3 regions of the Streptomyces sp. NBC_00028 genome follow, and region 3 is predicted to be linked to each of the others. Evidence: riboswitches for the same ligand, from Rfam matches in the RefSeq annotation. Region 3 holds a riboswitch; each other region holds the start of a gene.
The links. A riboswitch is a leader RNA that binds a small molecule or an ion and turns the genes downstream of it on or off. The one in region 3 is predicted to bind cobalamin.
Positions count from the first base shown of each region.

Region 1: linked by a shared signal. The riboswitch ahead of OG885_RS34515 (cobalamin biosynthesis protein) and the one ahead of OG885_RS15745 (ribonucleoside-diphosphate reductase subunit alpha) in region 3 are both predicted to bind cobalamin.
Region 2: linked by a shared signal. The riboswitch ahead of OG885_RS31530 (prenyltransferase/squalene oxidase repeat-containing protein) and the one ahead of OG885_RS15745 (ribonucleoside-diphosphate reductase subunit alpha) in region 3 are both predicted to bind cobalamin.

Region 1 is NZ_CP108293.1:7,660,360-7,670,474, reverse strand. Features, by position in the region: gene OG885_RS34555 (neutral zinc metallopeptidase) at 1-850, shown strand, start outside; gene OG885_RS34550 (VOC family protein) at 968-1,381, shown strand; gene OG885_RS34545 (hypothetical protein) at 1,395-2,807, opposite strand; gene OG885_RS34540 (alpha/beta hydrolase) at 2,966-4,093, opposite strand; gene OG885_RS34535 (class II aldolase/adducin family protein) at 4,188-4,919, opposite strand; gene OG885_RS34530 (lysozyme) at 5,119-5,868, shown strand; gene OG885_RS34525 (anion permease) at 6,022-7,275, shown strand; gene OG885_RS34520 (hypothetical protein) at 7,298-7,519, shown strand; cobalamin riboswitch at 7,677-7,818, shown strand; gene OG885_RS34515 (cobalamin biosynthesis protein) at 7,919-8,866, shown strand; gene OG885_RS34510 (cobyric acid synthase) at 8,863-10,115, shown strand, end outside.
Region 2 is NZ_CP108293.1:7,006,061-7,016,175, forward strand. Features, by position in the region: gene OG885_RS31510 (ECF transporter S component) at 1-280, opposite strand, end outside; gene OG885_RS31515 (ABC transporter ATP-binding protein) at 277-2,037, opposite strand; gene OG885_RS31520 (energy-coupling factor transporter transmembrane component T) at 2,034-3,182, opposite strand; gene OG885_RS31525 (SCO2322 family protein) at 3,328-3,969, opposite strand; gene OG885_RS31530 (prenyltransferase/squalene oxidase repeat-containing protein) at 3,969-5,201, opposite strand; cobalamin riboswitch at 5,315-5,456, opposite strand; gene OG885_RS31535 (phosphotransferase) at 5,518-6,162, shown strand; gene OG885_RS31540 (nuclear transport factor 2 family protein) at 6,143-6,613, opposite strand; gene OG885_RS31545 (MBL fold metallo-hydrolase) at 6,627-7,664, opposite strand; gene OG885_RS31550 (aldehyde dehydrogenase) at 7,834-9,291, shown strand; gene OG885_RS31555 (ferredoxin) at 9,300-9,533, shown strand; gene OG885_RS31560 (tetratricopeptide repeat protein) at 9,580-10,115, shown strand, end outside.
Region 3 is NZ_CP108293.1:3,590,886-3,601,000, reverse strand. Features, by position in the region: gene OG885_RS15765 (cytochrome P450) at 1-90, shown strand, start outside; gene OG885_RS15760 (helix-turn-helix domain-containing protein) at 100-1,065, opposite strand; gene OG885_RS15755 (hypothetical protein) at 1,158-1,370, shown strand; gene OG885_RS15750 (ribonucleotide-diphosphate reductase subunit beta) at 1,443-2,513, opposite strand; gene OG885_RS15745 (ribonucleoside-diphosphate reductase subunit alpha) at 2,513-4,879, opposite strand; cobalamin riboswitch at 5,003-5,163, opposite strand; gene OG885_RS15740 (GNAT family N-acetyltransferase) at 5,186-5,689, opposite strand; gene mctP (monocarboxylate uptake permease MctP) at 5,763-7,391, opposite strand; gene OG885_RS15730 (DUF3311 domain-containing protein) at 7,388-7,642, opposite strand; gene OG885_RS15725 (hypothetical protein) at 7,781-7,924, opposite strand; gene OG885_RS15720 (GntR family transcriptional regulator) at 7,973-8,737, opposite strand; gene OG885_RS15715 (extracellular solute-binding protein) at 9,046-10,115, shown strand, end outside.

The sequences.
Region 1 (10,115 bases), 4.1 Mb from region 3:
GGACGTGCGCGGCAGCCGCGTCCCCGGGGGCAGGGCGACCGTCGGCGGCGGCATCGCCGGACTGATCGCCCTGTTGCTGGGGCTCTTTTTCGGCGTCGGCCCCGACCATCTGGGCCTCTCCGACAGCGGCGCCGACCAGCCCGCGGCGACGGCGTCCGGCCTCGCGCAGGTGCAGCAGAGCTGCCGTACCGGGCAGGACGCCAACACCCGGGACGACTGCCGCATGGTGGCGGTGGTCAACAGCGTGCAGGACTACTGGGACCAGGAGTTCGCGCGGCGCAGCGGCTCCTACACCCGCTCCCCCACCGTCTTCTTCAGTCAGCGGGTCGGCACCGCGTGCGGGTCGGCGACCTCCGCGGTCGGGCCGTTCTACTGCCCCGGCGACCGCAAGGTCTATCTGGACCTCGGCTTCTTCGACGAGCTGCGGTCGAAGTTCGGCGCGAGCGGCGGCGCCTTCGCGCAGGCCTACGTCGTCGCGCACGAGTACGGGCACCATGTGCAGGACCTGATGGGCACGCTGAGCCGGTCCCAGGACGGACGCACGGGCGCCGACAGCAACGCGGTCAGGGTCGAGCTCCAGGCGGACTGCTACGCCGGGGTGTGGGCGCACCACGCGACCACGACGAACGACGAGTCGACCGGGCGCCCCCTCATCACGAGCCTCACCACGGCCGACATCACCGACGGTCTGGACGCGGCGGCGGCCGTCGGCGACGACCGGATCCAGGAGCGGTTCCAGGGACGGGTGACGCCCGAGTCGTGGACGCACGGGTCGGCGCAGCAGCGCCAGCAGTGGTTCCGGACGGGGTACGAGAGCGGCGACATGGCGAGGTGCAACACCTTCAGCTGACCGGTGTGCCGGGGTTTTCGCTGGTCAGGGGTGATTGTCAGTGGTCGCTGGAAGACTGGGCCGCACGTCGAGATCATCGATTTCCGGGTGGTTCCGGATCACGAGGGAGTGATCGGCATGGCAGGCACGAGCGGTGGGCGGCCCAGCATCTACCCGACGCTGCTGTACACGGACGCCAAGGCGGCGATCCGGCAGCTGACGGAGGCGTTCGGTTTCAGCGAGCTGTCGGTGTACGAGGGTGAGGACGGCTCGGTGCTGCATGCCGAGCTGGTGCAGGGCAACGGCGCGGTGATGGTCGGCTCCAAGGGCCGCGGCGGCGTCTTCGACGCGGCGATGAAGGACGCGGGCACCACCGGGGTGTACGTCGCCGTGGACGACGTGGACGCACACCACCGGCACGCCGTGGAGCAGGGCGCGGAGATCCTGATGCCCCCGACGGACCAGGACTACGGAGCGCGGGACTACATGGCCCGGGACGTCGAGGGCAACGTCTGGAGCTTCGGGACGTACACGCCGGAGATGGGCGGCTAGCCGCCCTCCCCTCCTAGCTGCGGCCCGTGTGCACCTGGAAGGCCGCCCTGCGGACCGCCTTGGCCAGGGCGGGGTCGGGATGCGCGGCGGCGAGGGCGACCAGGACCTGCACGGTGCGGGGGTGGCCGACGGCACGCACCTCGTCGAGGAGCATGGGGACCGTCGGCTGCACCGCGGACTCCAGGTGCCGCACCAGCAGCGGGGCCTCGCCGTGGTCGGCGACGGCGGCCGCGGTGTCGACCCACAGCCAGGTGGCCTCCTCCCGGGTGAGGACCTCGTGGGCGTCCTCCGGGTCGTGGCCGTCGTGCTCGGCGAGCCAGAGCAGTGCGTACGGCCGCAGCGTCGGCTCGTCGGCGACGGCGCGGACGTCGGGCTCGGCAGGGGCGCCGACGACCCGGAGCGCCTCGAAGGCGAGGCCGCGCAGCAGGGCGTCCTCGCCGCGGGCGGCGTCGATGAGTTCGGTGACGGCGCTGCCGACGGGGCGGGCGGCGAGCCAGGCCCGGTACTCGGCGCGGGCGGCGTTGGGGCGCAGCTGGGAGCAGCCGCGGAGCATCTCCTCGGCGACGACCTCGATGTTGCCGGCGGGGCTCTGCGCGGCGACGCAGATCTGCTCCAGCTTGACCCACACCGCCCAGCTGCCGAGCGGGGTCAGCGTGGCCTGGCCGTCGCCGTAGGTGAGGGCGCCGACGGAGGCGAGCGCGTACAGGGCCCAGTCGAGGAGGGGTTCGAGGGGGGCGTCCTCGGTCCGCGCCTGTGCCTGGGCCTGGCCGGCCGGGTCGGGCTGGGGACCGTAGGGGATCTCGCAGCGTTCGGTGCGCAGTTCGGTGACGCGCTGCTCCAGGAGGTCCAGGAGCTGTTCCACGGGCACGGGGCCGGCGGAGAGCTGGAGGAAGGAGAGCACCTGGGGCATGGCCGAGACGACCTCGGCGACGGCGGCGGGTTCGTGGTCCGCCGGTTCGGGGTGGGCCAGCGACCAGGCGTCGAAGAGGGCGACCCAGCCGCGGAGCACGGCGCTGTCGTCGCGGTCCCAGGCGCGCAGCCGCCAGCCGGGGCGGGCGCTGTCGCCGTGCACCTCGACGAGGCCGGCGAGGCGGGCGGTGTCCCAGTCGGCGCGGACCTGAGCGGCGGTCAGGCCGAGGTGGGCGGCGGCCCGTTCGGCGCTGGCGTCGGAGAGGGTGGCCTTGCCGTCGTGCTGCCCGCCGTCACTGCCGGGGCCGAGGGCGGCGTCGGCCCAGTGGGCGACGCGGGCCGCGCCGGCGAGGCCGGAGCGAGCCATTCTGGCCAACTCGGCCTGTGCCGGGGTGCCCTCCGGGGGGCGGGGTGCGGGGCGGCGCGAGCGCCGCTGGTTCATCGCTCGGGGGGCGGCGGCCAGGGGTCGCGTGCGGACGAGTCGAAGCCTGGAGTCGCGCGGGATACGGGACGTCACGGGTGCAGTCTTCCGGTTGACGGTCCGAAAACCCAAACGGAATGTAACGGCGGGCTACGGGGATGGCCAACGCACGGGTCGCGGCAGGGGGTCGGGCGCCTGGATCAGGCCAGTGGTACGGCCTTAAACGGAACCCTCGCCGCCGTCGGCCGGCGCCGTTACATCAGGGGGGTCAGAAAGCGGCGGAGCGCCTCTTCGTAGCCCTCGGGGTCGGCGTTCCACATGGCTCCGTGGGGAGCGTGCGGGACGGTGTGGAGGGCGACGAGGTGGGGGCGGGCGGCGGCGAGGCGGCGGGAGAGGGTCCAGGGCGCGACGGTGTCGTCGGGGCCGTGCAGGATCAGGGTGGGCACCTTGAGCAGCTCGGGGTCGACGGCTTCGGCGAGGTTGTCGCCGTGCAGACCGGTGCGGCCCTGTGCGGCGCGGACGGCGAGGGGCAGCAGGGCGCCGGGGGTGCGGCGGGCCGAGGCGAGGGCGCGCAGGGTGGTCTCCCAGCTGAGCACCGGGGAGTCCAGGATCAGACCCTTGATCCGCTCGCGGACCCCGGAGTGGGCGGCGGCGCGCAGGGCCATGGTGGCGCCGGTGGACCAGCCGTGCAGGACGACGTTGCGGGCGCCGTGGCGTACGGCGTGGCGGATCGCGGCGTCCAGGTCGCGCCACTCGGTCTCGCCGAGGTGGTTGAGGCCGTCGGGCTGCCGGGGCGCGCCGAGGTCGCCGCGGTAGCCGAGGGCGAGCACGGGGAAGCGCCGGCCGGCGAGGAACTCCATGACGTTCATGGAGAGTTCGCGGGTGGCGCCGAGACCGTGGACGGTGATGACCCAGGTGTCCCGGACGCCGGGCACGAACCACGCGGGCAGGGTGCCGAGTTCGCCGGGGATCTGGACGTCGGTGTGGTCGAGGCCGAGGGCGGAGCGGGGGTCGCCGACGTGGAGGTTGGGGGTGAGCCAGACCTTGTCGCCGGGTTCCAGGGTGCCGTGTGTGACGCGTTCGAGGCGGCGTACGACGGTGTCGGCGGAGTGGGACGCGGTGCCGAGGACGGGGCCGACGACCGCGTGGCTGCCGTCGCCGGCGAGGCCGTAGGTGCCGGGCCGCAGGGCGGCCAGGTCCCGGGTCAGGGCGATCTGTCCGGCCGCCGTGGCATGCACGGTGAGCCGGGGTTCGCCGGCCAGCGGCCGGCCCGGGGGTGCCTTCAGAGCGGCGTCGCTGGCGAGCCGCCCGGCGGCGACGCTCGCGGCTCCGGCGGCCAGGGCCACGGTGACGGCGGCGGCCGTCGCTTTGACAGTACGCACCCGTCCAGTGTCCGGGTGGACAGGGGTGGAGGCCAGTGGAAGGGCGAATGAGGGTGACGCGGGGCGTCCGGAGAGGAGGAGGGCGGCACCAATGTCACCCCCGCTGCCCGTACCCCCGCAGCTTCTCCCCCGCCTCGGCCACCTGTTCCTTCGACAGGAGGGCCGGGGTGAGGCCCGGGACCGAGGATGCCGTCAGCCACAGGCGGCACATCCACTCCAGTTGGGCGGTCCGGTCGTAGGCCTGGTCGAGGGTGTCGCCGTAGGTGATCGTGCCGTGGTTGCGGAGGAGGCAGGCGGTGCGGTCGGCGAGGGCGCGGAGCATGTTCTCGGCCAACTCCTCGGTGCCGTAGGTCGCATACGGGGCAACCCGGACGGCGCCGCCGAGGGCGCCGGACATGTAGTGGACCGCGGGAAGCTCCGGTACGAGCATCGAGACGGCTGTCGCGTGGACGGCGTGGGTGTGGACGACGGCGCGGGCGTCGGTCGAGCGGTAGACGGCGAGATGCATGGGCAGTTCGCTGGTCGGGACCAGGCTGCCGAGGACCTGCCGGCCGTCGAGGTCGACGCCGGTGATGTCGTCCGGGGTCAGCCGGTCGTACGGCACTCCCGACGGCGTGACCAGCACCGTGTCGCCGACGCGGACGGAGACGTTGCCCGAGGTGCCGACGACGAGCCCGTCGGCGACGGTGCGACGGGCGGCGTCGACGAGACGCTCCCAGGCGAGGACCTCCTCCTCGCGCACATCACGCCCCCGCGGTGTGCCCGCCGTCCGCGCGTCCTCCCGGACGTCCCGCCCGTCCCGCTGCTCCTGCCGCTGCTCAGCCATGCCGCGATCCTGCCAGTCGTGGCTTCGGCGCACCGCCTGGCCGGGGCACTTTAAGGGCGGAGGCACGGCGTCCGGAAGTGCGCATATACGGATACATCACCCTCTTGCCCAGCTTGGCCAGACATCACCGAACGTTGCGGGATCTTCCAGTAGCCTCACTGCCTGATTTGTCGTGCACGTCGCCATTCCGGGGGGAAATATGGCTCGTGATCGCAAACCGTCCCGTCACCGCGCCCGCCTGCTGGCGGCCTCCGTGGCCGCGCTCGCCCTGTCGGGGACCGCGCTGGCCGAGTTCCCGGCTGCGGCGGCGGGCAAGCCCAAGGGGCACGACGTCTCGTCCCATCAGAAGAACGTCGACTGGCCGGGCGCGAAGAACGACGGCGCCCGGTTCGTCTACGTCAAGGCGACCGAGGGCGGGACGTACCGCAACCCGTACTTCGGCCAGCAGTACACCGGCTCGCGCGAGGCGGGCCTGATCCGCGGGGCCTACCATTTCGCGCTGCCGGACCAGTCGTCGGGCAAGGCGCAGGCGCGGTACTTCGTGAACAACGGCGGAGGCTGGAGCGCGGACGGCTGGACGCTGCCGCCGGCGCTCGACATCGAATACAACCCGTACGACGGCAAGCACCGGTGCTACGGCCTGAAGAAGGCCGCGATGGTCAGCTGGATCAAGTCCTTCAGCAACGAGGTCAAGCGGCTCACCGGGCGGCGTCCGGTGATCTACACGACCGCCCACTGGTGGAACGTGTGCACCGGGGGCAGCGGCGCCTTCGCCCGGAACCACGCGCTGTGGGTGGCCCGCTACGACGCGGCGGACGCCGGTTCGCTGCCCAACGGATGGTCCTACTGGACGATCTGGCAGTACGACAACAGCGGCGCTCTGCCGGGTGATCAGAATCTCTTCAACGGCTCGGCGGCCCAGCTGAGGAAGTTCGCCCGGGGCTCGTGACCGTGCGGCGCACGGGCCGCACGGGGGTCCCGTCGGCATCGGAGGGAAAACCCTCGGTTCCAGACACCGTGTGGCCCGCCTCAGTTCATCTTCCGTTCACCCTGGTTACCTACGTTCAACGTGCCAATGACGCTCGAACGATTGCCTGGGTAAATGGAAAACTTCTCGCTGATCCTCGCGATTGTGGTGGTAACCGCACTTGCGTTCGATTTCACGAACGGTTTTCACGACACCGCCAACGCGATGGCCACGACCATCTCGACCGGTGCGCTCAAGCCCAAGGTCGCGGTGGCCATGTCCGCCGTGCTCAACCTTGTGGGCGCCTTTCTCTCCGTGGAGGTCGCCAACACGATCTCCAAGGGTCTCGTCGACGAGAGCGGCATCCGTCCCGAGGTCATCTTCGCCGCACTGGTCGGCGCGATCCTCTGGAACCTGCTGACCTGGCTGGTCGGACTCCCCTCCAGCTCCTCGCACGCCCTCATGGGCGGTCTGATCGGCGCCACCATCGCTTCGGCGGGCATGGGCGCGGTCCACGGTGACGTCCTGGTCACCAAGGTCCTGATCCCGGCGATCGCGGCGCCCATCGTCGCGGGCCTCGCCGCCATGCTGGCCACCCGCCTCTCCTACTCCCTCGGCAAGAAGGCGGACGGCAAGGCCGCCGCCAAGGGCTTCCGCACCGGCCAGATCGCCTCGGCCGGCCTGGTCTCCCTCGCCCACGGCACGAACGACGCGCAGAAGACGATGGGCATCATCACCCTCGCCCTCGTCGCCGGCGGCGCCGTCGCGCCCGACTCCGACCCGCCCACCTGGGTCATCCTCTCCGCGGGCCTGGCCATCGCGCTCGGTACCTACCTCGGCGGCTGGCGCATCATCCGCACGATGGGCAAGGGTCTGACCGACCTCCAGCCGCAGCAGGGCTTCGCCGCCCAGACCAGCGCGGCGACGGTCATCCTGGCCTCCTCGCACCTCGGTTTCTCCCTCTCCACCACGCACTCCGTCTCCGGTTCGGTGATGGGCGCGGGCATCGGCCGCAAGGGCGGCGTCGTCCGCTGGTCGACGGCGACGCGGATGTTCGTGGCCTGGGGCCTCACGCTCCCGGCGGCCGCCCTGGTGGGCGCGCTGGCGGAGTCGGTGACCGACCTCGGCGACTGGGGCACGGGCGTCGTCCTGGTCTTCCTGATCGCCTCCAGCGCGGCCATCTGGAAGATCTCGCGCCGCGAGGTCGTGGACGCGTCGAACGTCAACGACACCGCCGACGAGCCGGCCGGCGTGGTCACGACGGCGATCGCCGCGGTCACCCCGCCTCCGGCGGGCACCGTCGCGGACGTCCTGACCGCCACGATCCCCGCACCGGCAGCGGCCACGGCCTCCACGGAACCGGCGGCCCCGCCGGCCGCCGCGGTCTGAGCGACGAAGGAAACCAAGCAACATGAAGATCGACTGGCAAGCACTGGGCTCCGTCTTCGGCGTCAGCCTCGTCGTCACCGTGGCCCTCGTGGCCCTCTTCACCCTCGGCATCATGGGTCTCTCCCGCCAGGAGCGGGCCTCGGCCGCGGGCGGCTCGGCGTCCCTCGCCGTGACCGGCGCGTACGCCTGCTTCGCCGCCTGTGCGGCGGCGGTGGGCTACGGCATCTATCTGATCGTCGCCTGAGCCTCACCACGACGATTCCGCGCCCTGTTCCGGGCCCCTGAAGGGGGGATTCCGGACAGGGCGCTCTCGCGTTCCGGGCCTCGCGAACCCCGTCCGCGGGCCCGCCGATGTGGGGTTCTGCACACTCCGCTCCCGCAGGTCAACAGCGAGTTGACGGCCCTTCCGGGCCCGTGGTGGACTGCCGGAGCCAAGTACGGCGGCCAGGGAGGAAGACCGGTGTGAATCCGGCGCGGTCCCGCCACTGTCACCGGGGTAGGTAGCCCCGGGAGCCAGGAACTCCCACCGTCGGTCTCGTCGAACCAGGGCGTGGACACCCTGAGTGAGGACATATCGCCATGCTCGCCTGCCGTTTGAGGTACGCCACCAGGTCGCTGCCCGACCCCACGGCCGGCTGAGCGCATGCGTGCCGATCGCGTCTTCGCGTACGGCGCCGCCGCCGGACTCGTCGCAGATCTGCTGCTCGGTGATCCACACCGGGGGCATCCGGTCGCCGTGTTCGGGCGGGCCGCCGGTGCCGTGGAGAAGGCTCTGTGGCGGGACCATCGTGGGTGGGGCGCGCTGCACACCGCCGTGTGCGTCGGGGGCGCCGTGGGACTGGGCGCCCTCGCCCGGAGAGTCGTACGTCCCTCCCGCAGCGCGTCCGTCGCGCTGACCGGAGCCGCCACCTGGGCCGTGGTGGGCGGAACGTCGCTCGCACGCGAGGCCCGGGTCATCGGGCGGGCTCTGGAGGCGGGGGACGTCGAGGGGGCTCGCGCCCGGCTGCCGCACCTGTGCGGGCGGGATCCGCAGGCCCTCGACGCCGACGGGATCGCCCGGGCCGTCGTCGAGTCCGTCGCCGAGAACACCTCCGACGCCGTGGTCGGCGCCCTGGTCTGGGGGGCGTTCGGCGGAGTGCCCGGTCTGCTCGGGTTCCGGGCCGTCAACACCCTCGACGCCATGGTCGGGCACAAGTCCGAGCGGTACCGGCGCTACGGATGGGCATCCGCCAGGCTCGACGACCTCGCCGGATGGCCGGGGGCGCGCCTCACCGCTGTACTCGCCGCCGTCGCCGGAAGTGATCCCCGGGGGGCCGTACGAGTGTGGCGTGCCGACGCCGCCAAGCATCCGAGCCCCAACGCCGGGCCCGTCGAGGCCTCGTTCGCGGGAGCCCTCGGGGTGCGGCTCGGGGGGACCTTGTCGTACGCGGGGCGGATCGAGCACCGGCCCGTCCTCAATCAGTCCGGGCGGGCCGTCGCCACGCGGGACATCGAGCGCGCCGTACGGCTTTCGCGGCGGGTCGGGGTGCTCGCGCTCGGCGTCGGTGTCGCCGCGCGGGCCCTGGCCACGAAGAAGGGACGTACGTCATGAGCGGGGGGCTGCTCGTCGCCGGGACCACCTCCGACGCCGGCAAGAGTGTCGTCACCGCCGGGATCTGCCGGTGGCTGGTGCGGCAGGGGGTCAAGGTCGCGCCCTTCAAGGCGCAGAACATGTCCCTCAATTCGTTCGTGACGCGGGAGGGTGCGGAGATCGGGCGGGCTCAGGCCATGCAGGCCCAGGCCTGTCGGGTCGAGCCGACCGCGCTGATGAATCCCGTGCTGCTCAAGCCCGGTGGCGAGCAGAGTAGCCAGGTCGTGCTGATGGGGAAGCCCGTCGGCGAGATGAGCGCGCGCGGCTATCACGGGGGGCGGCAGCAGAAGCTGCTCGGGACCGTGCTCGACTGTCTCGCCGAACTGCGGGGCACGTATGACGCGGTGATCTGTGAGGGGGCCGGCAGTCCGGCGGAGATCAATCTGCGGCGGACCGACATCGTCAACATGGGGATCGCCCGCAATGCCGGTCTTCCGGTGCTGGTGGTCGGGGACATCGACCGCGGGGGCGTGTTCGCCTCCTTCTTCGGGACCGTCGCCCTGCTGTCCCCCGAGGATCAGGCGCTCGTCGCCGGGTTCCTCGTCAACAAGTTCCGGGGGGATGTGTCGCTTCTCGAGCCGGGGCTCGACATGCTCCACGGGCTCACCGGGCGGCATACGTACGGCGTCCTGCCCTTCCGGCACGGCCTCGGTATCGATGAGGAAGACGGTCTGCGGGTTTCCCTCAGAGGGACCGTCCGGGAGTCGAACACCGCCCCGCCCGTCGGGGAGGACGTGCTGCGGGTCGCCGTCTGCGCGGTCCCCCTGATGTCCAACTTCACGGACGTGGACGCGCTCGCCGCCGAACCGGGTGTCGTCGTGCGGTTCGTGGACCGGCCGGAGGAGCTCGCCGACGCCGATCTCGTCATCGTCCCGGGGACGCGCGGGACGGTGCGGGCACTGGAGTGGCTGCATGAGCGCGGGCTGGCCGGCGCCCTCGTCGCACGGGCCGCGGAAGGGCGTCCGATCCTCGGGATCTGCGGCGGCTTCCAGGTTCTCGGCGAGCACATCGAGGACGAGGTCGAGAGCCGGCAGGGGCAGGTCGAAGGGCTCGGGGTGCTGCCCCTAAGGGTTCGGTTCGCCCACGAGAAGATCCTTACCCGGCCGGAGGGGGAGGCACTCGGGGAACGGGTCACGGGATACGAGATCCATCACGGGGTCGCCTCCGTGACCTCGGGAGAACCCTTCCTGGACGGCTGCCGGGTCGGTCA
Region 2 (10,115 bases), 3.4 Mb from region 3:
CGGTTCCGGCGCCGAGCGGACGGAGCGCGGCGCCGGTCGCCGCGAGCACGCCGAGCATCGCGACCGCCTTCGGGCCGAGGCCCGACTCCGAGATCGTCGCCGCGACCACGACCACGAGCAGGATGAGCAGCCCGGCGAAGAGCCAGGGCGCGTCGGCCGCGTGCGCGTTGACCTGGGAGCGGGGCGGGGCGAGGAAGGGCCAGCCGAGGGCGACGACCCCCACCGCGCTGACGAGGACGAGGGCGGCGAGGGAGCGGGGGCCGAGGCGGATGACGTTCACGGGCGTTCGAGGGCCTTCCTCACCTGGGCCACGGTGAGCCACTTCTGCGGGGCGAGGATCTTGCTGACCTGCGGGGCGAAGGAGGGGGACGCGACGACCACGTCCGCCGCCGGGCCGTCCGCGATGATCTCGCCGTCCGCGAGCAGGACGACACGGTCGGCGATCTCGGCGGCGAGCTCCACGTCGTGGGTGGCGAGGACGATGGCGTGGCCCTCGGCGGCCAGTGTCCTGAGTACGGCTGCCAGGCGGGCCTTCGCTGCGTAGTCGAGGCCGCGGGTGGGTTCGTCCAGGAGGAGGAGCGGGGGGCGGGCGGTGAGGACGACGGCGAGGGCGACGGTGAGGCGCTGGCCCTCGGAGAGGTCGCGGGGGTGGGTGTCGTCGGTGACACCGGTCATCTCGGGGAGGAGGTCGGTGACGAGGGCGCGGCAGGTGCCGGGCGCTGCGCTCGCGTCGGAGTCGGCGGCCTCGCATTCGGCGGCGACGGTGTCCGCGTAGAGGAGGTCCCTCGGTTCCTGGGGGACCAGGCCCACTCGGCGGATGAGGTCGCGGGGTGGGGTGCGGTGGGGGATGGCTCCGCCAGTGCGGACTGTGCCGGAGGTGGGGGCGATGAGGCCTACGAGGGTGTTGAGGAGGGTGGACTTTCCGGCGCCGTTTCTGCCCATGAGGGCGAGGGTTTCGCCGGGGGTGAGGGTGAGGGTGATGTTGGTCAGGGCCTGGATGGGGGTGCGGTGGACTGTGAGGGCTTGGACTTCGGCGGCGTGGGGGGATGGGGGGATCGGGGTGGGGGTGCGTTTGAACCAGCGGCGGGGGGTGGGGGCGCCTGAGGGGGTGGGGGGTGTGGGTTGTTGGCGGGTGCGGGTTGTGTGTGGCTGGTCGCGCCCACGCGGCGGTAGCCGCACATCAGATACAGCCCCGCGCCCCTGAGGTACCTCAGGTTGGCCTGCGTTTAGTTGGTTCCGTAGGTCTGCTGCCCGTCGCCTCGCGTCTCGCACCGTTAGTGGCAGGGGTGTCCAACCCGCCAGGCGGCCTAGGCCCACCACCGGTGGATACACGGAGGACACGGCCATGATCTCGGCCGGGGTGCCCAGGCGCAGGGGCGCGCCCGGGCCCGGCAGGAGGGCTATCCGGTCGGCGTACTGGATGACGCGCTCCAGGCGATGCTCGGCCATGAGGACTGTGGTGCCCAGGTCGTGGACCAGGCGTTGGAGGACCGCGAGGACCTCCTCCGCGGCGGCGGGGTCGAGGGCGGAGGTGGGTTCGTCCAGGATCAGGGCCCGGGGGTGGGGGGTGAGGACCGAGCCGATCGCGACGCGTTGCTGCTGGCCGCCGGAGAGGGTGGAGATCGGGCGGGCGCGGAGGTCGGTGAGGCCGAGGAGGTCGAGGGTCTCCTCGACGCGGCGGCGCATCACGTCCGGTGGCAGGCCCAACGACTCCATGCCGTAGGCCAGTTCGTCCTCGACCGTGTCCGTCACGAAGTGGGAGAGCGGGTCCTGGCCCACCGTGCCCACGACGTCGGCCAGTTCGCGAGGCTTGTGGGTGCGGGTGTCGCGGCCGGCGACGGTGACCCGGCCGCGCAGGGTGCCGCCGGTGAAGTGCGGGACGAGACCGCTGACGGAGTTGAGGATCGTGGACTTGCCGGTGCCGGACGGGCCCACGAGGAGGACGAGTTCGCCCTCGGGGACCTCGAAGTCGATGCCCTGGACGGTGGGTTGGGTCGCGCCGTCGTAGGTGACGGAGACGTCCTCGAAACGGATCACGACGGCTCCTCGGGAGGCGGGGTGACGAAGGCGGGCAGCAGGCCGAGGAGGATCGCGGCCGCGGGGTAGAGGGGGAGGGTGGGGGTGGTCAGGGGGATGACGCCGGGGTGGAGGGCCGCGGGGTCGTGGACGGAGGCCCAGGCGAGCGCCGCGGCCACCGCCGCGCCGGAGGCGGTCGCCAGCCAGGCGCGGGCGCCCCAGGGGTCGGGGCGGTAGCGGGTGCGGGGCGTGCGGCGGCCGCCCAGACGGAGGCCGGCGAGCGCCGCGGTCACTCCGGCGAGGAGGACGGGGACGCCGTACGTGCCGCCTTCGGCGGTCAGCAGGCCGTACGTTCCCGCGCAGACGCCGAGCAGGCCGCCGAGGGTGAGGGTGTTCGTCGTACGGCGGACGCGGGGCGGGACGTCGGCGGTACGGCCGTAGCCGCGGGCGTCCATCGCGGCGGCGAGGGCGACGGAGCGTTCCAGGGCGCCTTCGAGGACGGGCAGGCCCACCTGGAGGAGGCCGCGCAGGCCGGAGTCGGGGCGGCCCCGGAGGCGACGGGCGGCGCGCAGACGCTGGACGTCGGCGATGAGGTTCGGGGCGAAGGTGAGGGCGACGACCACGGCGACGCCCATCTCGTACAGGGCGCCGGGGAGGGACTTGAGGAGGCGGGTGGGGCTGGCGAGGGCGTTCGCGGCGCCTACGCAGATGAGGAGGGTGGCCAGTTTCAGGCCGTCGTAGAAGGCGAAGGTGAGGGTCTCCGCGGTGACCTTGCCACCGAGGCGGATGCCCTGGGCCCAGTCCGGGAGGGGGACTTCGGGGAGGGTGACGAGGGTGTGGGTGCCGGGGAGGGGGGAGCCGAGGGTGACGGCGAAGGTGAGGCGGATGAGGAGGACGGCGAGGGCGAGTTTGACGAAGGAGGAGTAGGAGCGGGCCCAGGGGGTGTTCGGGCGGCGGGCGGCCACTACGTAGGCGGACGTGGCGATGAGGAGGGTGAGGAGGAGGGGGTTGGTGGTGCGGGTGGCGGCGATGCCGAGGGAGAGGGACCAGAGCCACCAGGCGGCGGGGTGGAGGGGGGTGCGGGGGGTGCTGTGGGTGCGGCGGGTGGGGGTTGAGGTGGGGGGCGTTTCGCTTGCCCGCGCCGGCGGGGTGCCGCCTGCGCCCACCCGTGCCGCCCCAGCGGCACGACTGCCCGCAGCTAGGGTGTGGTCTGCGCCTGCCTGTGCCGCTCCGGCGGTGTGACTGTCCGCAGTTGGGGGTTGTGGGGTGGGCGCCGCCTCGGTGGCGCGGCCGTCCGGGGGCTGGGGCGGGTTAGCGTGCATTCCTGCGGCGCCTTGCCTGCCATATCGCCGCCGCGGCCAAAGTTGCCACCGCTGCGGCGCCCGTCAGTAGGCCCACCGATGGGCCGGAGTCGTTGTTGGTGTTGTGCTTCTTCGCCGAGGTGTTCTTGTTGCCCGTCGCCACTTGCTCACCGCACCCGGTCTCCGGGTACCCGGCGATCGCGCACAGCAGGGCGTTGGTGTCGTAGCGCAGGGGTTTGGCCACCGTGGCCAGGGCTTCCGCCGTGGTCGCGTCGGCCGGGACCACCGCGCACTTCGTGCGGAGCGCGGGGGGTGTCTCTCCCGACGGGGCGTCCGTCGGTGTGCCGAAGTCGAGGACCAGGGCCACGCGTTTCTTGCCGGGGTCGGCGGGGGTGTTCGCGCAGATCTTCGCGAACGACGCCGTGCCGCGGGGCTTCGTCGCGTCCGTCGAGTCCTCGCTCACCGCGAAGCGGAAGCCCTGGACGTCGCCGTCGGCGGGGACGGCGGTGGCGGGGCCCTGGGTGGCGTAGGTCCAAGCCGTGCCGGTGCGGTCCCAGAAGGACCAGTAGCGGTAACCGGCGGCGTGGGCCGCCTGGCCGGTGAGGGCCAGGAGGCAGAACGCCGTCAGGAGCAGGGCGGCGACGCGGCGCATCACTGGCGGCGCTTCCGGCCGCGGAGCATGAGGGCGAAGCCGATGAGGGCGCCGAGGAGGAGACCGCCGCCGACGGTCCAGGCGACGGACAGCCCGTCATCGCTGTCGTCGGACTCGGTCGCGCCGGTCGCCCGTCCCTCCTTCGGGCCGGGCACGTGCTCCGGCGTCGGGCCGGTCGCGTTCAGCAGGACGATCAGGTCCTTGCCGCCGAACTCACGCGGGTTCAGGCCACCGGCCTGGGCGGCGAAGACGAGCTGGGCGTAGGCGGCCGGGCCGGTCTGCGCGGCCCACTTCAGGGCGTTGGCCTCCAGCCAGTGGACGGACGCGGTGGCCTCGGCGTGGAAGTCGGCGGCGGACAGGGCGACGACCGCGTCGGCGGTGTTGCCGTAGTCGGGCTGGTCCTCGGCACCGGGCAGGGCCGACTTCAGGTACTTGTCCTTGGCCATCGTCTTCGCGAGGTAGGAGGCGCCGTTGTGGGCGGCCTGCTCGGAGTCGCCGGGCTTCTCGCAGGACTGGCTCGCCCGGTCGTCGTCGCTGTGGACGTTCGTCTGCTGCTCGCCGAGCCCGCCGAGCACCGCCGCCGCCGTGGCGTCCGCGTTGGCGGTGAGCCCGCCCTTCTTGTCGGGCTGGTAGGCGAAGGCGCCCGCCCCCGTCCCGGTGCAGGGGAGGGCGAGGTCCAGCAGGGCGTCGTAGGGGCTCTTGCCGTTCTTCTGGACCTTCGCGGCCTGCTGGCCGACGGCGGTGAGCGCCCCGATGACCACGGACGTGGAGTTCGCGTCGCTCGCTCCGCCGGCGGTGTAGCCCCAACCGCCGTCCTTGTTCTGCACGGACTTCAGCCAGGCGACGGCCTTGCGGGGGACGTCCTCGTGTCCGCCGGTCGCGGCGAGGGCCTGCACCGCGGCGGCCGTGCTGTTGGTGTCGACCATGACCTTGGCGTCGCAGGCCTTGGTGGTGTCGGCGCGGAAGGCGGGGAAGGCGCCGTTGGCGCACTGCTGGCCGGCCAGCCAGTCGACGGCCTTGTCGGCGGGGTCGACGGACTGTTCCGTCTGCGCCATCAGCGTCAGCGACTGCCGCCACACCCCGTCGTACGTCGGGTCGCCCGCCCCGTACAACCCGTCGGGTATCGCCACCGAAGGCGAGGGCGAAGTGGACGGATCGGCGGCCATGGCCGGGGTGGCCGTGCCGATCACGGCGGTGGCGGCCAGGACCGCGGCGCTGCGGCGGACGTTCATGATCGGCGGATGCCTCTCCCTGCAAGGGAGCCGGGCAGCGCGGGGAGACCCCGGGCGGCTCGGCCCCGTAGACCTCGACGGTGCCGTGCACCGGCCGGATGCCGGTGCGCGTGAGCCGGTCAACTGCTCCGCGCGGGGCGATCCGGCTTGCCCGGGAGGCAGGGCCTCGGAGGCTCACGGTTGCGGGTCAGCGCCGGAATTGCACCGGCTTCCCCCCGTACGGGTGTGATGACGACGCGGCCACTCTACCCGCCCGTAAACAACCGGCTGAGGGGCTCCTGTGAGGCGCTCCCGACCGGGGGATAGGTTCGGCGGCGTGGAGATCACGGGGAGACTGATCGGCTCGGGGCGGGCGTCCGACGTCTATGAGATCGACGACGCGTGGGTGCTGCGGCGCGACCGGGAGGGGTACGCGGACGCGCTGGCCGAGGCCGCCGTCATGGAGCGGGTGCGGGCCCATGGGTATCCGGTGCCCCGGGTGCGGACAGCGGATTCCTCCCGGTCCGACCTCGTCATGCAGCGGCTGCACGGGCCGACGATGCTGGCGGCGTTCGCGGCCGGGCGCATCGACGCGCGGGACGCGGGGGAGATGCTGGCGGGGCTGTTGCGGCGGCTGCATGCCGTGCCGGGGCGGGTGGTTCACCTGGATCTGCATCCGGACAACGTGATGCTCACCGCCGACGGGCCCTACGTCATCGACTGGGCCAATGCCGAGGAGGGCGACCCCGGCCTCGACTGGGGCATGTCCGCGGTGATCCTCGCCCAGGTCGCCGTCGGGGACGAGCCGATCGCGGGGCCGGCGCGCGCGATGCTGGCCGCCCTACTGGCCGACCCGTCCGCGCTCACGGAGGAGGGGCTCGTCGAGGCGCGCGGGCGGCGGGCGGTCAATCCGACGATGAGCCGACGGGAGACCGAACTGCTCGGCGCCGCCGAGGAGTTGGTCAGGACGTTCCTGTCCTGACCGGAGTCGGGCCGCCGAACGGCAGCCGCAGCCTTCGCGACGCGAGCAGCCACGTGCCCTTCGCCGACCTGCGGAACTCGTCCTCGTACTGCCCGACCTGGACGGGCGGGCCCGGCGGGACGGGGCCCTGGCCGCCCTCGTGGCCGTCGACGCGGTACGTCGTGAAGTACGAGGTCGCCGTCGCCCTGTCCGGGGACGTCACCGTGACGAGGATGTTGGACATCACCCGGCGCGAGAGGCGGTCGGAGGGACGGGAGGCGAAGTACGCGCGCAGCGCCTCCCGGCCCACGGACCGCCGCCCGTCCCCCTCTGGGAGCGGCCACTCCCAGGAGCCGTCCTCGGTGAACAGCCCGGCGACCGAGCCCGGTTCGCCGAGGTCGAGACGGTGGACGAAGTCGATGATCAGGCGCTCGCAGGCGCGTTCGGCGAGGAGTCGCTCCAGAGGGTCCATACCCGCGATGGGATCACACCGCCACGTAGGTGAGGGGATCGCTCCCCGGCACCGCCTCCGCCCGGCCCAGCTTCACCAGGCGCCGCAGATGGGCCTCCGCCTCCGAGACGGCGATGTTCCGTGAGCCGTGGGGGATTTCGGCCCAGGGGCGGTTCCATTCCATGCGCTCGGCGACCTGCCATGGCGTGAGCGGCTCGCCGAGCAGCGCCCGCAGCCCGGTCAGCCGGTCCTCGTGGTGCGCCAGCAACTCCCGTACGCGGGCGGACGCGTCGGTGAAGACGTACTGGTGGGCCGGGAGGACCTCGGCGGGGGCCAGCCGCCCGACGCGTTCGAGGGAGTCGAGGTAGTCGCCGAGGGGGTCGGTGACGGTGGCGTCGTCGGGGTCCTCGTACAGGCCGATGTGCGGGGTGATCTCGGGGAGCAGATGATCGCCGGAGAACAGGCGTCCCTGGCCCGGTAGTTGGGCGGGATGTTGTTCCTCCAGATGGAGGCAGACATGGCCCGGGGTGTGGCCCGGCGTCCAGATCGCGCGCAGACGGCGGCCGGGGAGGGGGAGGAGGTCGCCGGGGACGATCTCGCGGTCCGGCACGGCGGGGGAGAAGCCGGGGAGGCGGCGGGGGCGGGCGGTGCGGAAGGGCGCCACATGCTCCTCGGGGGCGCCCGCGGCCACCAACTTGGCCGTCATGTAGGCGAACCAGCGCTCGGGGCGGGTCTCGCCGGTGCGGCGGACGATGGCGGCGTCCGCCGCGTGCATCGCGATCCAGGCGCCGGACGCCTCGCGCACCTTGCCGGACAGGCCGTGGTGGTCGGGGTGGTGATGGGTGATCAGCACCCCGTGGACGGCGGCCGGCGAGGTGCCGCAGGCCGTGAGTCCGGCGGCGAGGGTGTCCCAGGAGGTCGGGTCGTCCCAGCCGGTGTCGACCAGTACCGGGCCGCGGTCGGTGTCGACGACGTACACGAGCGTGTAGCCCAGCGGATTGTCCGGGATGGGGACACGGATCGAGCGGACGCCACCGCCGTGGTCGGTGACCTGTGGGCTGACCTGTGCCATGGGCTCCCCCGTCTCCGCGTTCCCGCCACTATAACTAGAACGGGTTTCGATGGGAGCCCAAGTCATCCTTCAGCTGCCGCCGCCGGTCTGTGGACTCCTCGGAAGGGAACTGGTATCAGTTCCGATATCTGATGAACCGTCAGAGTCAGCTCCCGGGGAGGCAGTCGCCATGACCGAGCTCGTGGAACACGGACAGCTGTTCATCGGCGGGGAGTTGACGGACCCCCTGGGCAAGGACGTCATCGAGGTGATCTCCCCGCACACCGAGGAGGTCATCGGACGCGTCCCGCACGCCGCGCGGGCGGACGTGGACGCCGCCGTCGCCGCCGCCCGGCGCGCCTTCGACGAGGGGCCCTGGCCGCGGCTGACCCTCGACGAGCGCATCGAGGTCGTCACCCGCATCAAGGACGGCATCCTCACCCGGCACGAGGAGATCGCCCGCGTGATCTCGTCCGAGAACGGGTCGCCGTACTCCTGGAGCGTCCTCGCGCAGGCGCTCGGCGCGATGATGGTGTGGGACGCGGCGATCACCGTCGCACGGAACTTCCCGTACGAGGAGCAGCGCGACGGCGTCCTCGGGAAGATCCTCGTGCGCCGCGAGCCGGTCGGCGTCGTCGCGGCCGTAGTCCCCTGGAACGTCCCGCAGTTCGTCGCCGCCGCCAAGCTCGCGCCCGCGCTGCTCACCGGCTGCACGGTGATCCTCAAGCCGTCGCCGGAGTCACCGCTGGACGCGTATCTGCTGGCGGAGATCACGCGTGAGGCGGGACTACCGGAAGGCGTGCTGTCGATCCTCCCGGCCGACCGCGAGGTCAGCGAGTACCTGGTCGGGCACCCCGGCGTGGACAAGGTGTCCTTCACCGGCTCGGTGGCGGCGGGCAAGCGCGTGATGGAGGTCGCGGCACGGAACCTCACCCGGGTCACCCTCGAACTGGGCGGCAAGTCCGCGGCGGTTGTCCTGCCGGACGCGGACGTGGAGTCGACGGTCGCGGGGGTCGTTCCGGCCGCCTGGATGAACAACGGCCAGGCGTGCGTCGCCCAGACCCGCATCCTCCTGCCGCGCTCCCGCTACGACGAGTTCGCGGACGCCTTCGCCGCGGCGGCGAGCGCCCTCGTGGTCGGCGACCCGCTGGACCCGGCGACCCAGGTCGGCCCACTGGTCGCCCAGCGCCAGCAGCGCCGCAACCTCGACTACATACGCATCGGCCAGGAGGAGGGCGCGAAGATCCTCACCGGCGGCGGTCGTCCGCCGGGCCTGGACAAGGGCTGGTACGTGGAGCCCACCCTCTTCGGCGACGTCGACAACTCGATGCGGATCGCCCGCGAGGAGATCTTCGGCCCGGTCATCTGCCTTCTCCCGTACGGTGACGAGGCCGAGGCCGCGAAGATCGCGAACGACTCCGACTACGGGCTCAGCGGCAGCGTGTGGACGGCCGACGTGGCGCACGGCATCGAGTTCGCGCGCGGAGTCCGTACCGGCACCTACAACGTCAACACCTTCAGTCTGGACATGCTCGGCCCGTTCGGCGGCTACAAGAACTCGGGGCTGGGCCGGGAGTTCGGCCCGGAAGGCTACGGCGAGTACCTCGAACACAAGATGATCCATCTCCCGGCCGGCTGGGAGGCGTGAGCGCGGCCATGGGAGACCGCTGGCAGGTCGAGGTCGACCGTTCGCTCTGCATCGGCTCGGCCCAGTGCGTCCACCGCGCCCAGGGCGCCTTCCGGCTCGACTCCGGCATGCAGTCCCACCCCGTCGAGCCGGAGACCGACGCCAACGAGAAGGTCCTGGAGGCCGCCGAGAACTGCCCGGTCGAGGCCATCATGATCACCCTGCTGGGCAGTAGGGAGCCGGTGTTCCCGCCCGAGGAGTGAGGGCCTAGGCTCCTGCGGTCGTCATCAGGGGATCGTTGGGGTGGGTGTGAAGAAGTCCGAGGCCAAGCGGCTGATCAAGCAGGCGTACGAGGCGTGGGACGCCGAGGAGTGGCAGGCCGCGGCCGAGTTCTTCGAGCGGGTCCTCGCCCACTTCCCGGACGAGGAGCCGAGCGCGGTGTGGTGGTACGACGCCGCGCTCGCCCACAAGTTCCTGCGCGACTGGCCAAAGGCGTACGAGCTGGGGCGCGAGGCCGCCGCCCGCGCCCCGCGCGGGGAGGGTGACCCGGCGTACTGGAACCTCGGCATCGCGGCGACGATCCAGCGCGAGTGGGCCGTGGCCCGCGACGCCTGGGCCGGCTTCGGCATCGAACTCCCGGACGGGGAGGGCGAGATCGAGGCCCCCGGCGGCCACGCGTGCGTGCGGCTCGACACGGACGGAGAGCAGGAGGTCGTATGGGTCGAACGGCTGTGTCCGACCCGCGGCCGGGTGCTCAACGTACCGATCACCGGCGGACGGCGCTACGGCGAGATCGTCGTCCACGACGGCGCACCGAACGGCGAACGGATCGTCGACGGCACGAC
Region 3 (10,115 bases):
TTCGAGCAGGTGGCGGGGTCGAACGACGGGACCCGGGTGGGCATCACGCTCCGCCCGCACAAGCTGCTGCTGCGGCCGGTGGCGCGATGAGCAGGCGGATCAGGCGGCTTCCGGCCCCCTGAACGTCCTTCGATAGGCGTTCGGGGTGGTCCCCAGCGCCCGTACGAACTGATGGCGCAGTGCGGCCGCGGTGCCGAACCCGGTTCGGCCCGCGACCGCGTCCACCGTTTCGTCCGTCCCTTCCAGCAACCGCTGGGCGAGCAGGACGCGTTGCCGCAGGATCCAGCGGTACGGCGTGGTCCCGGTCTCCTGCTGGAAGCGGCGGGCGAAGGTGCGCGGGGACATGAGCGCGCGCTCGGCGAGCTGCTCGACGGTGACCTCCTCGTCGAGATGCCGCTCCATCCAGACGAGGACCTCGCCGACGGTGTCGCAGCGGTCCTTCGGCAGCGGCCGCTCGATGTACTGCGCCTGTCCGCCGTCCCGGTGTGGCGGTACGACCATCCGCCGGGCGATCTTGTTGGCGACCTCGGGGCCCTGTTCCTTGCGGACGATGTGCAGACAGGCGTCGATACCGGCGGCGGTGCCGGCGGAGGTGATCACGGGGTCCTCGTCGACGTAGAGCACGTCCGGTTCGATGATCGCCCGCGGATTCCTGACGGCCAGCTCGTCCGCCTGCCGCCAGTGGACGCTGCACCGCCGCCCGTCGAGCAGCCCGGCGGCGCCCAGCACGAAGACGCCGGAACAGACGCTGAGGACCCGGGCGCCGCGGTCCACGGCCCTGCGCAGGGCGTCGAGCAGCTCGGGCGGATACTCCCGCACGACATAGTCCGCCCCCGCCGGTACGGCGATCAGGTCGGCCTCCTCCAGCCGCTCCAGCCCGTACGGCGTGGAGATGCTGAGCCCGCCGACATGGGTGCCGAGCGTCGGCCCCTCGGCCGAGGCCACGGCGAAGTCGTACGTCGGCAGCCCCTCGTCGCTGCGATCGATACCGAACACCTCACACACGACACCGAGTTCGAAGGGATGCACTCCGTCGAGCAACACGGCGACCACGTTCTTCAGCATGCTGCCAGTGTGCCTCGCGTATGGCAGTAAATCGAGGGTGTGCGGCAGTCCTGCCACTGTTTGTCAGGAGTGTTCAGCGCGAGAGTGGTGTCATGACTACCGCACAGACAGAAGGACTGATCGGAATGCTGACCGTGCTGGCCATCCTGTTCGTGCTGGTCCTGCCGTCGGTGATCGGCATCGCCCGCGACCGGCGCATCGACCGCGAGATCAGGGAGGCCGAGCAGGGCCGCCCGAAGAGCGCCGCCCCCCAGGCCCAGCCGCGGCGCCGCTACGTCACCGCCACGGTGACCCACCGCTCCTGAACCCCCTGGCACGCGACGGATCCCTCCTCGCCGCATGACGTTCGGCGGCGAGAAGGGATCCATCCCGTCGGGCTAGAAGTCCTCGTCCAGGTCGACCGTGCCCTCCACGGCGACCTGGTACGCGGACGGGCGGCGTTCGAAGAAGTTCGTCAGTTCCTGGACGCCCTGGAGCTCCATGAAGGAGAAGGGGTTCTCCGAGCCGTACACCGGGGCGAAGCCCAGGCGGGTGAGGCGCTGGTCGGCGACGCACTCCAGGTACTGGCGCATCGAGGCCGTGTTCATGCCCGGCAGACCGTCACCGCACAGGTCGCGGCCGAACTGGAGCTCCGCCTCGACCGCCTCCCGCATCATGTCCGTGACCTGCTGCTGGAGCTGCTCGTCGAAGAGGTCCGGCTCCTCCTTGCGGACGGTGTCGACCACCTCGAACGCGAAGCTCATGTGCATGGTCTCGTCGCGGAACACCCAGTTGGTGCCGGTGGCGAGACCGTGCAGCAGACCCCGGCTGCGGAACCAGTAGACGTACGCGAAGGCACCGTAGAAGAACAGGCCCTCGATGCACGCGGCGAAGCAGATGAGGTTGAGCAGGAAGCGGCGGCGGTCGGCCTTCGACTCCAGGCGCTCCAGCTTCTCGACCTCGTTGATCCACTTGAAGCAGAACTCCGCCTTCTCGCGGATCGACGGGATGTTCTCCACCGCCGCGAACGCCGCCGTCCGGTCCTCCGGGTCGGGGAGGTAGGTGTCGAGGAGCGTCAGGTAGAACTGGACGTGCACTGCCTCCTCGAACAGCTGGCGCGACAGGTACAGGCGCGCCTCAGGGGAGTTGATGTGCTTGTAGAGCGTGAGCACCAGGTTGTTCGCCACGATCGAGTCGCCCGTCGCGAAGAACGCCACCAGGCGGCCGATCAGGTGCTGCTCCTCCGGCGTCAGCTTCGCCAGGTCGGCGACGTCCGAGTGGAGGTCGACCTCCTCGACGGTCCAGGTGTTCTTGATGGCGTCCCGGTAACGCTCGTAGAAGTCCGGGTAGCGCATGGGACGCAGAGTCAGCTCGAAGCCCGGGTCGAGCAGGTTCTTGAATGTGGAGGTGCCGGCACGCAGTGCCGCCGTTGAGGGGTGGTGGTCGGGCGACGGGTGGGCGGAGCTCATTACTGGCAGGCCTCGCAGGACTCGGGGTTCTCAAGGGAGCAGGCGATCGCTTCGGGGTCAGCGGCCTGCTGTACGGGGACAGTTGCCTGTGCGGCGCGGGCGATCCTCGTCGCCGGGCGCGAGCGCAGGTAGTACGTCGTCTTCAGGCCCTGCTTCCAGGCGTACGCGTACATCGAGGAGAGCTTGCCGATGGTCGGCGTCTCCAGGAACAGGTTCAGCGACTGGGACTGGTCCAGGAACGGGGTGCGCGCGGCGGCCATGTCGATGAGGCCGCGCTGCGGGATCTCCCACGCCGTGCGGTACAGGTCGCGGACGTCCTGCGGGACCCAGGTGAAGCCCTGCACCGAGCCGTTGGACTCACGCAGCGCCTCCCGGGTCTGCGCGTCCCAGACGCCGAGCTTCTTCAGCTCGGCCACCAGGTAGGAGTTGACCTGGAGGAACTCGCCGGACAGCGTCTCGCGCTTGAAGAGGTTCGAGACCTGCGGCTCGATGCACTCGTACACGCCCGCGATCGAGGCGATCGTGGCCGTGGGCGCGATGGCGAGGAGCAGGGAGTTGCGCAGGCCCGTGGTCGCCATCCGCTCGCGCAGCGCCGCCCAGCGCTCCGGCCAGGTCAGCTCGACGCCGTAGTGGTCGGGGTGCAGCACACCCTGGGCGGTACGGGTCTTCTCCCACGCCGGGAGCGGCCCGTTGCGCTCGGCCAGGTCGGTGGAGGCCTCGTACGCGGCGAGCATGATGCGCTCGGCGATGCGCGTGGAGAGAGCCTTGGCCTCCGGCGAGTCGAAGGGCAGCCGCAGCTTGAAGAAGACGTCCTGGAGGCCCATCGCGCCGAGGCCGACGGGACGCCACTTGGCGTTGGAACGGCCCGCCTGCTCGGTCGGGTAGAAGTTGATGTCCACCACGCGGTCGAGGAAGGTGACGGCGGTACGGACGGTCTCGTCCAGCCGCTCCCAGTCGAGGTCGCCGGTCCTCTGGTCGACGAACGCACCCAGGTTCACCGACCCCAGGTTGCAGACCGCCGTCTCCCCGTCGTCCGTGACCTCCAGGATCTCCGTGCAGAGGTTGGAGGAGTGGACCACGCTGCCGGGCAGCGCCGTCTGGTTGGCGGTGCGGTTGGCGGCGTCCTTGAAGGTCATCCAGCCGTTGCCGGTCTGCGCGAGGGTGCGCATCATGCGGCCGTAGAGGTCACGGGCCGGGATGGTCTTCTTCGCGAGACCGGCCGCCTCCGCCTTGCGGTACGCGGCGTCGAACTCCTCGCCCCACAGGTCGACCAGCTCGGGCACGTCGGCCGGGGAGAACAGCGACCACTCGGCGTCGGCGTTCACGCGGCGCATGAACTCGTCCGGGATCCAGTGCGCGAGGTTCAGGTTGTGCGTACGCCGAGCGTCCTCACCGGTGTTGTCGCGCAGCTCCAGGAACTCCTCGATGTCGGAGTGCCAGGTCTCCAGGTACACCGCGGCCGCGCCCTTGCGCCGACCGCCCTGGTTCACCGCGGCGACGCTAGCGTCCAGCGTCTTCAGGAACGGCACGATGCCGTTGGAGTGCCCGTTGGTGCCCCGGATGAGGGAGCCGCGGGAACGAATCCTGCTGTACGACAGCCCGATGCCACCGGCGTGCTTGGACAGCCGTGCCACCTGGTGGTAGCGGTCGTAGATGGAGTCCAGCTCGTCCAGAGGGGAGTCGAGGAGGTAGCAGGACGACATCTGGGGGTGCCGGGTGCCGGAGTTGAAGAGCGTGGGGGAGGACGGCAGGTAGTCGAGGCGGCTCATGAGCCCGTAGAGCGCGGCGACTTCGTCCAGGGCGCGGGTCGTGTCGTCCTCGGCGAGGCCGGCGGCGACGCGCAGCATGAAGTGCTGGGGAGTCTCGATGACCTGGCGGGTGATCGGGTGCCGCAGGAGGTAGCGGCTGTGCAGGGTGCGGAGCCCGAAGTAGCCGAAGCGGTCGTCGCCGGCCGGGTCGATCAGCGCGTCGAGCCGCGCCGCGTGGACCCGTACGAACTCCGCCGTACGGTCGGCGACCAGGCCCTCGCGGTGGCCGACCCCGACGGACTCGGTGAAGGACGTGACGCCCTGGGAGGCGGCCTCGGCGGCGATGCTGATGGTCAGCAGCCGGGCGGCCAGCCGGGAGTAGGCGGGGTCCTCGGAGATGAGACCGGCAGCGGCCTCCGTCGCCAGCTCGCGCAGCTCCGCGCCGCCATCGGAGTCCGCCCGGCCGGAGCGGCCGCGCAGCGCGGCGGCGGCGACCCGTCCGGGGTCGGCGTCGGGCAGGTCGGCGGTCAGCTCGGTCAGGGTCCGCAACAGGGCGGTACCGGGACCGTCGTTCTCCGCCTGGACCGCTGAAGCCGGATCGGCTGGCGCGATGGTCACTGGGGGGCTCTCCCTCGCTCGGCACGGGGCCTGGCGGAGAGCAGGGGGCAGCACGAGCGCACACGGCGTCGCGTCCACCGGCCCACTCCACGAGGCCCGGACGTCATGGCACCCGGGCCACGGCGGCCTGGGCACGCTGTCGGCAGGTCCTCGGACTGACTCCCGTACACGCACAAGACATGCACAAGTACACCGTTGCGGGACAGTTCCGGATTCGCACCGGATTCCCCTGTGGCGACAGCGAGCATGAGCATACATCTTGTGCCGGGTTCGGGTGGCACCCCTAGATGTTGTGTCGCGGCGACTTCAGAGCGTCAACTCATAGGTGAGAAGCGTGAACTCCACACCCGGGATCGGCTGCCAGTCGCGCTCGGGCGCGCGGACGAAACCGAGGCGTTCGTAGATGCGGTGGGCGGCGTACATGATCTCCTGGGTCGACAGCACGATGCCCGTGCAGCCCTCCGCCGCCCTCGCCCGGTCGACGCAGGCGCGGACGAGGGCCTCGCCGGCCCCTCTGCCGCGCGCCGCGCGGCTGACGGCGAGCATGCGGATCACGGCCTCGTCGGGCCGGGCGTGCTCGGCCAGGGCGCCGCCGGCGGCGACGTAGGTGACGGTGCCGACGGGCTCGCCGCCCAGGGTGGCCACGAGTACCTCGGCGGAGGCGGCCCGCTTGGCGACGTCTCTCAACTCGCCCAGGTACCAGTCGCTCTCGCCGAAGGCGAGGAGGTCGTCCAGGAGATAGGCCTGGGCCGTGATCTCACCGATCGTGTCGTATTCGCTGGGTTCCGCAGCCCGGATCTCGATGTCCATGGGAGCGAGTGTGCCCGACCGGTACGACAACGGGCCGCCGGATGTTCCGACGGCCCGCTGAGCACGGAAATCCTCAGTGCGAGGTGCCCGCCGTCGCCGGCGGCAGCTCGACCTGGACGCCGGGGTCGCCCGCGTCCGCCGTGTAGTCCTCGGGGCTCGTCTCGTCGACGCCCTCCGGGGCCTTCACGGCCTTCAGGACGAAGGTCAGGACCACCGTGACGACGACATTGAGCACGAACGCCGTCAGGCCGATGTAGCCGATCTCGCCGATGCCCGGGATCTCCTTCGACGAGCCGCCGAAGTGCTTCTGGGTCGGGGAGGCGACGCCGTACGCGGCGACCGTGCCGTAGATCATGCCGACCGCCCAGCCGGCGAGCAGGGCCCAGCGGTGGAACCAGCGGGTGAACAGACCGCCGACCAGGGCCGGGAACGTCTGGAGGATCCAGATGCCGCCCAGGAGCTGGAAGTTGATGGCGACCGTCTTGTCCATCGTCAGGACGAAGACCAGCGCGCCGACCTTCACCAGCAGGGACACCAGCTTGGAGATCTTGGTCTCCTGCTCCGGAGTCGCGTCCGGCTTGATGAAGTCCTTGTAGATGTTGCGGGTGAAGAGATTCGCCGCCGCGATGGACATGATGGCGGCGGGCACGAGCGCGCCGATACCGATCGCCGCGAAGGCCACACCCGCGAACCACGCCGGGAACATGTCCTCGAACAGCTGCGGGATCGCCAACTGGCCGTTGGTGACCTTGACCCCGGCCGCGATCGCCATGAAGCCCAGCAGCGCCAGCAGACCCAGCATCAGCGAGTACAGCGGCAGGATCGTGGTATTGCGGCGGATCACCTCACGGCTCCTGGAGGAGAGCGTCGCGGTGATCGAGTGCGGGTACATGAAGAGCGCGAGCGCGGAGCCCAACGCCAGCGTGGCGTACGTCCATTGGCCCGGCTCGCCCGGCACCAGCGCACCGCGCGGCGCGCCCGTCGCCGGGTTGGTCTGGCTGTACGCCTCGCCCGCCTTGGCGAAGATCTCGTCGAACCCGCCCAGCTTGATCGGGATGTAGATGATCGCCACCGCGATGACGATGTAGATCAGCGTGTCCTTGACGAACGCGATCAGGGCGGGGGCACGCAGACCGGAGGAGTACGTGTACGCCGCGAGCACGCCGAACGCGATCAGCAGCGGCAGGTCCTTCACGAACCAGTTGGTGTCCTCGCCACCGCCGACGCCCATGACGTCCAGGACGGCCTGGATACCCACGAGTTGGAGGGCGATGTACGGCATCGTCGCGAGGATGCCGGTGACGGCGACCGCGAGCGACAGGCCCTTCGAACCCCAGCGTCCGCGGACGAAGTCGGAGGTCGTCACATAGCCGTGCTTGTGCGAGACCGACCACAGGCGGGGGAGGAAGGTGAAGATCAGGGGGTACACGAGGATCGTGTACGGCACCGCGAAGAAGCCGGCCGCGCCCGCCGCGTAGATCGCCGCCGGGACGGCCACGAAGGTGTACGCGGTGTAGAGGTCGCCGCCGAGCAGGAACCAGGTGACCCAGGTGCCGAACGACCGGCCGCCCAGGCCCCATTCGTCCAGCGAGTGCTCGTTCTCGGCCTTGCGCCAGCGCGCGGCGAGGAAGCCCATGACCGTGACGGCCAGGAAGAAGAAGATGAAGACGCCGAGCGCGACGCCGTTCACGCCGTCGTTCACTTGGTACCTCCACGACGGGCGCGCTGGTCACGCTGCCAGAGCTGGTACGCGGTCATCGTCAGCGCGGTGGAGATGAGCACCCACAGCATCTGGTACCAGTAGAAGAACGGGATGCCGATGAAGGTCGGGTCGACCTTCGCGTACGACCCCACCCACAACATCGCTACGAAGGGCGCGAAGAGGCACAGGGCGATGACCACGCGGACGGGTGTCACCACCGGTGGTCTGGCCTCGGGCGAATCTGATGACATGCGGCGGCTCCATCCCCTCACTGATCACCGTGTAACGCGCAGGCAATCTAGGTCACGGTGTGACAGGAGTGGAAGACCTCGTCCGCATATCGGTATGTCGATTCGGTGAAGGTCCGACATCGGTGTCAACCGCGAGCCTCAGCAGCGGCGGAAGCCCTGACGCGGGTCCTCCTCCTTCTCGTCCCGCGACGGGAACAGCCCGGCCGGGGCGACGAGTTGCGACTCGACGTACGGCGGCGGGGGCGGCCCTCGTCCGGTCGACAGAGCGGTCCTCCCGTCCATACGGAGACGGGAGGACCGTAGAGCAGGAAGCGCGGGTGCGCTACACCACTAGTCGAGGGGGCGCTTCAGCCGCGCCACGAACTTGTACCGGTCGCCCCGGTACACCGAGCGCACCCACTCCACCGGCTCCCCGTCCTTGTCGATGGAGTGGCGGGACAGCATCAGCATCGGCAGGCCCACGTCGGTGCCGAGCAGGCCGGCCTCGCGCGGGGTGGCCAGCGAGGTCTCGATGGTCTCCTCGGCCTCGGCGAGATGGACGTCGTAGACCTCGGCCAACGCCGTATAGAGAGAGGTGTACTTGACCAGGCTGCGCCGCAGCGCGGGGAAGCGCTTCGCGCTCAGGTGGGTCGTCTCGATGGCCATCGGCTCGCCGTTCGCCATGCGCAGCCGCTCGATGCGCAGTACCCGGCCGCCGGCGGTGATGTCGAGGAGCTCGGCGAGGCGGTCGTCGGCGGTGATGTAGCCGATGTCGAGGAGCTGCGAGGTGGGTTCGAGGCCCTGGGCGCGCATGTCCTCGGTGTAGGAGGTGAGTTGCAGCGCCTGGGAGACCTTCGGCTTGGCGACGAACGTGCCCTTGCCCTGGATGCGTTCGAGGCGGCCCTCGACGACGAGTTCCTGGAGGGCCTGGCGCACGGTGGTGCGCGAGGTGTCGAACTCGGCCGCGAGCGTGCGCTCGGGCGGGACGGGCGTGCCGGGCGCCTGGGTCTCGGTCATGTCGAGCAGGTGCTTCTTCAGGCGGTAGTACTTGGGCACGCGCGCGGTACGGACGGTCGCCCCACCCTCGTTCTCCGCGCTGCTGACCTCGGTGCTCATGCCTCTGCCTTCCCGGCTCCGGATGCGGATCACATCGTGATCCCCTCTGTATACCGTCGCCGACTCTGTTGGTCTAGTCCATAGCCTCAAGTGGTCTAGTGGAAGACAGTACTCCGGCGGCGCTGTTTTCGCTGGCTTCTTACTTAAAGGTTCCTGCATATGTAGGTCGGATAACGGCTGGTCAGAGGCTGTTCGGACGCCCTTGACAGGCCCCGTGGTCTGGTCCAAGCTCCCGGTACTGGTCTACACCATTGGTCCAGGGCCCCAGCTTCGTGGGCGGGGGGTGTGGGCATCCTGAGGAGGATGGCGTGAAGCGCAAGCTGATTACCGCGATCGGTGTCGCGGCCATGTTGGTCTCCGTCGCGGCGTGTGGGGGCGACGACGGCGGCGACAGTGGTGACAAGGCGGGGGCGGACGGCTACGCCGGCCAGACCCTCACCGTCTGGGTCATGGACGGCTCCTCGCCGGACCAGTGGCAGAAGGACGTGCAGGCCGCCTTCGAGAAGAAGACCAAGGCCAAGGTCAAGTTCGAGATCCAGCAGTGGAACGGCATCCAGCAGAAGCTGACCACCGCCCTGTCGGAGGAGAACCCGCCGGACGTCTTCGAGATCGGCAACACCCAGACCCCGGCCTACGCCAAGACCGGCGGCCTCGCCGACCTCGCCGACCTCAAGTCGTCGGTCGGCGCCGACTGGACCGAGTCGCTGAACAAGTCCTCGATCTACGACGGCAAGCAGTACGCGGCGCCCTGGTACTTCGCCAACCGTGTGGTCATCTACAACAAGAAGGTCTGGGCCGACGCCGGCATCAAGGACACCCCGAAGACGCGGGACGAGTTCTACAACGACCTCAAGCAGATCGGCGAGAAGACCAAGGCCGAGCCGATCTACCTGCCCGGCCAGAACTGGTACCACTTCGTCGGTCTCACCATCGGTGAGGGCGCCGAGCTGGTGAAGAAGGACGGCGACAAGTACGTCTCCAACCTCGACGACCCGAAGGTCGCCGCCGCCATGGAGACCTACAAGAAGTTCCAGGCCCTGTCCAAGGCCCCCAAGGACAAGGACGAGGCCACCCCGCAGCAGGCCGAGGTCTTCGCCAAGGGCAACGTCGGTGCCTTCATCGGTATGGGCTGGGAGGCCGGTACGGCCGTCGCCGCCAACAAGAAGATCGAGTCGGACATCGGCTACTTCACCATCCCGGGTGCCACGGCCGACAAGCCCGAGGGTGTCTTCCTCGGCGGCTCCAACCTCGCGGTCGCCGCGGGCAGCAAGAAGCAGGCGCTCGCCAAGGAGTTCCTGAAGATCGCGCTGTCCGACAAGTACGAGGGCGAGCTGGCCAAGCTCAACGGCGTCATCCCGAACAAGGAGTCGCTCCAGAC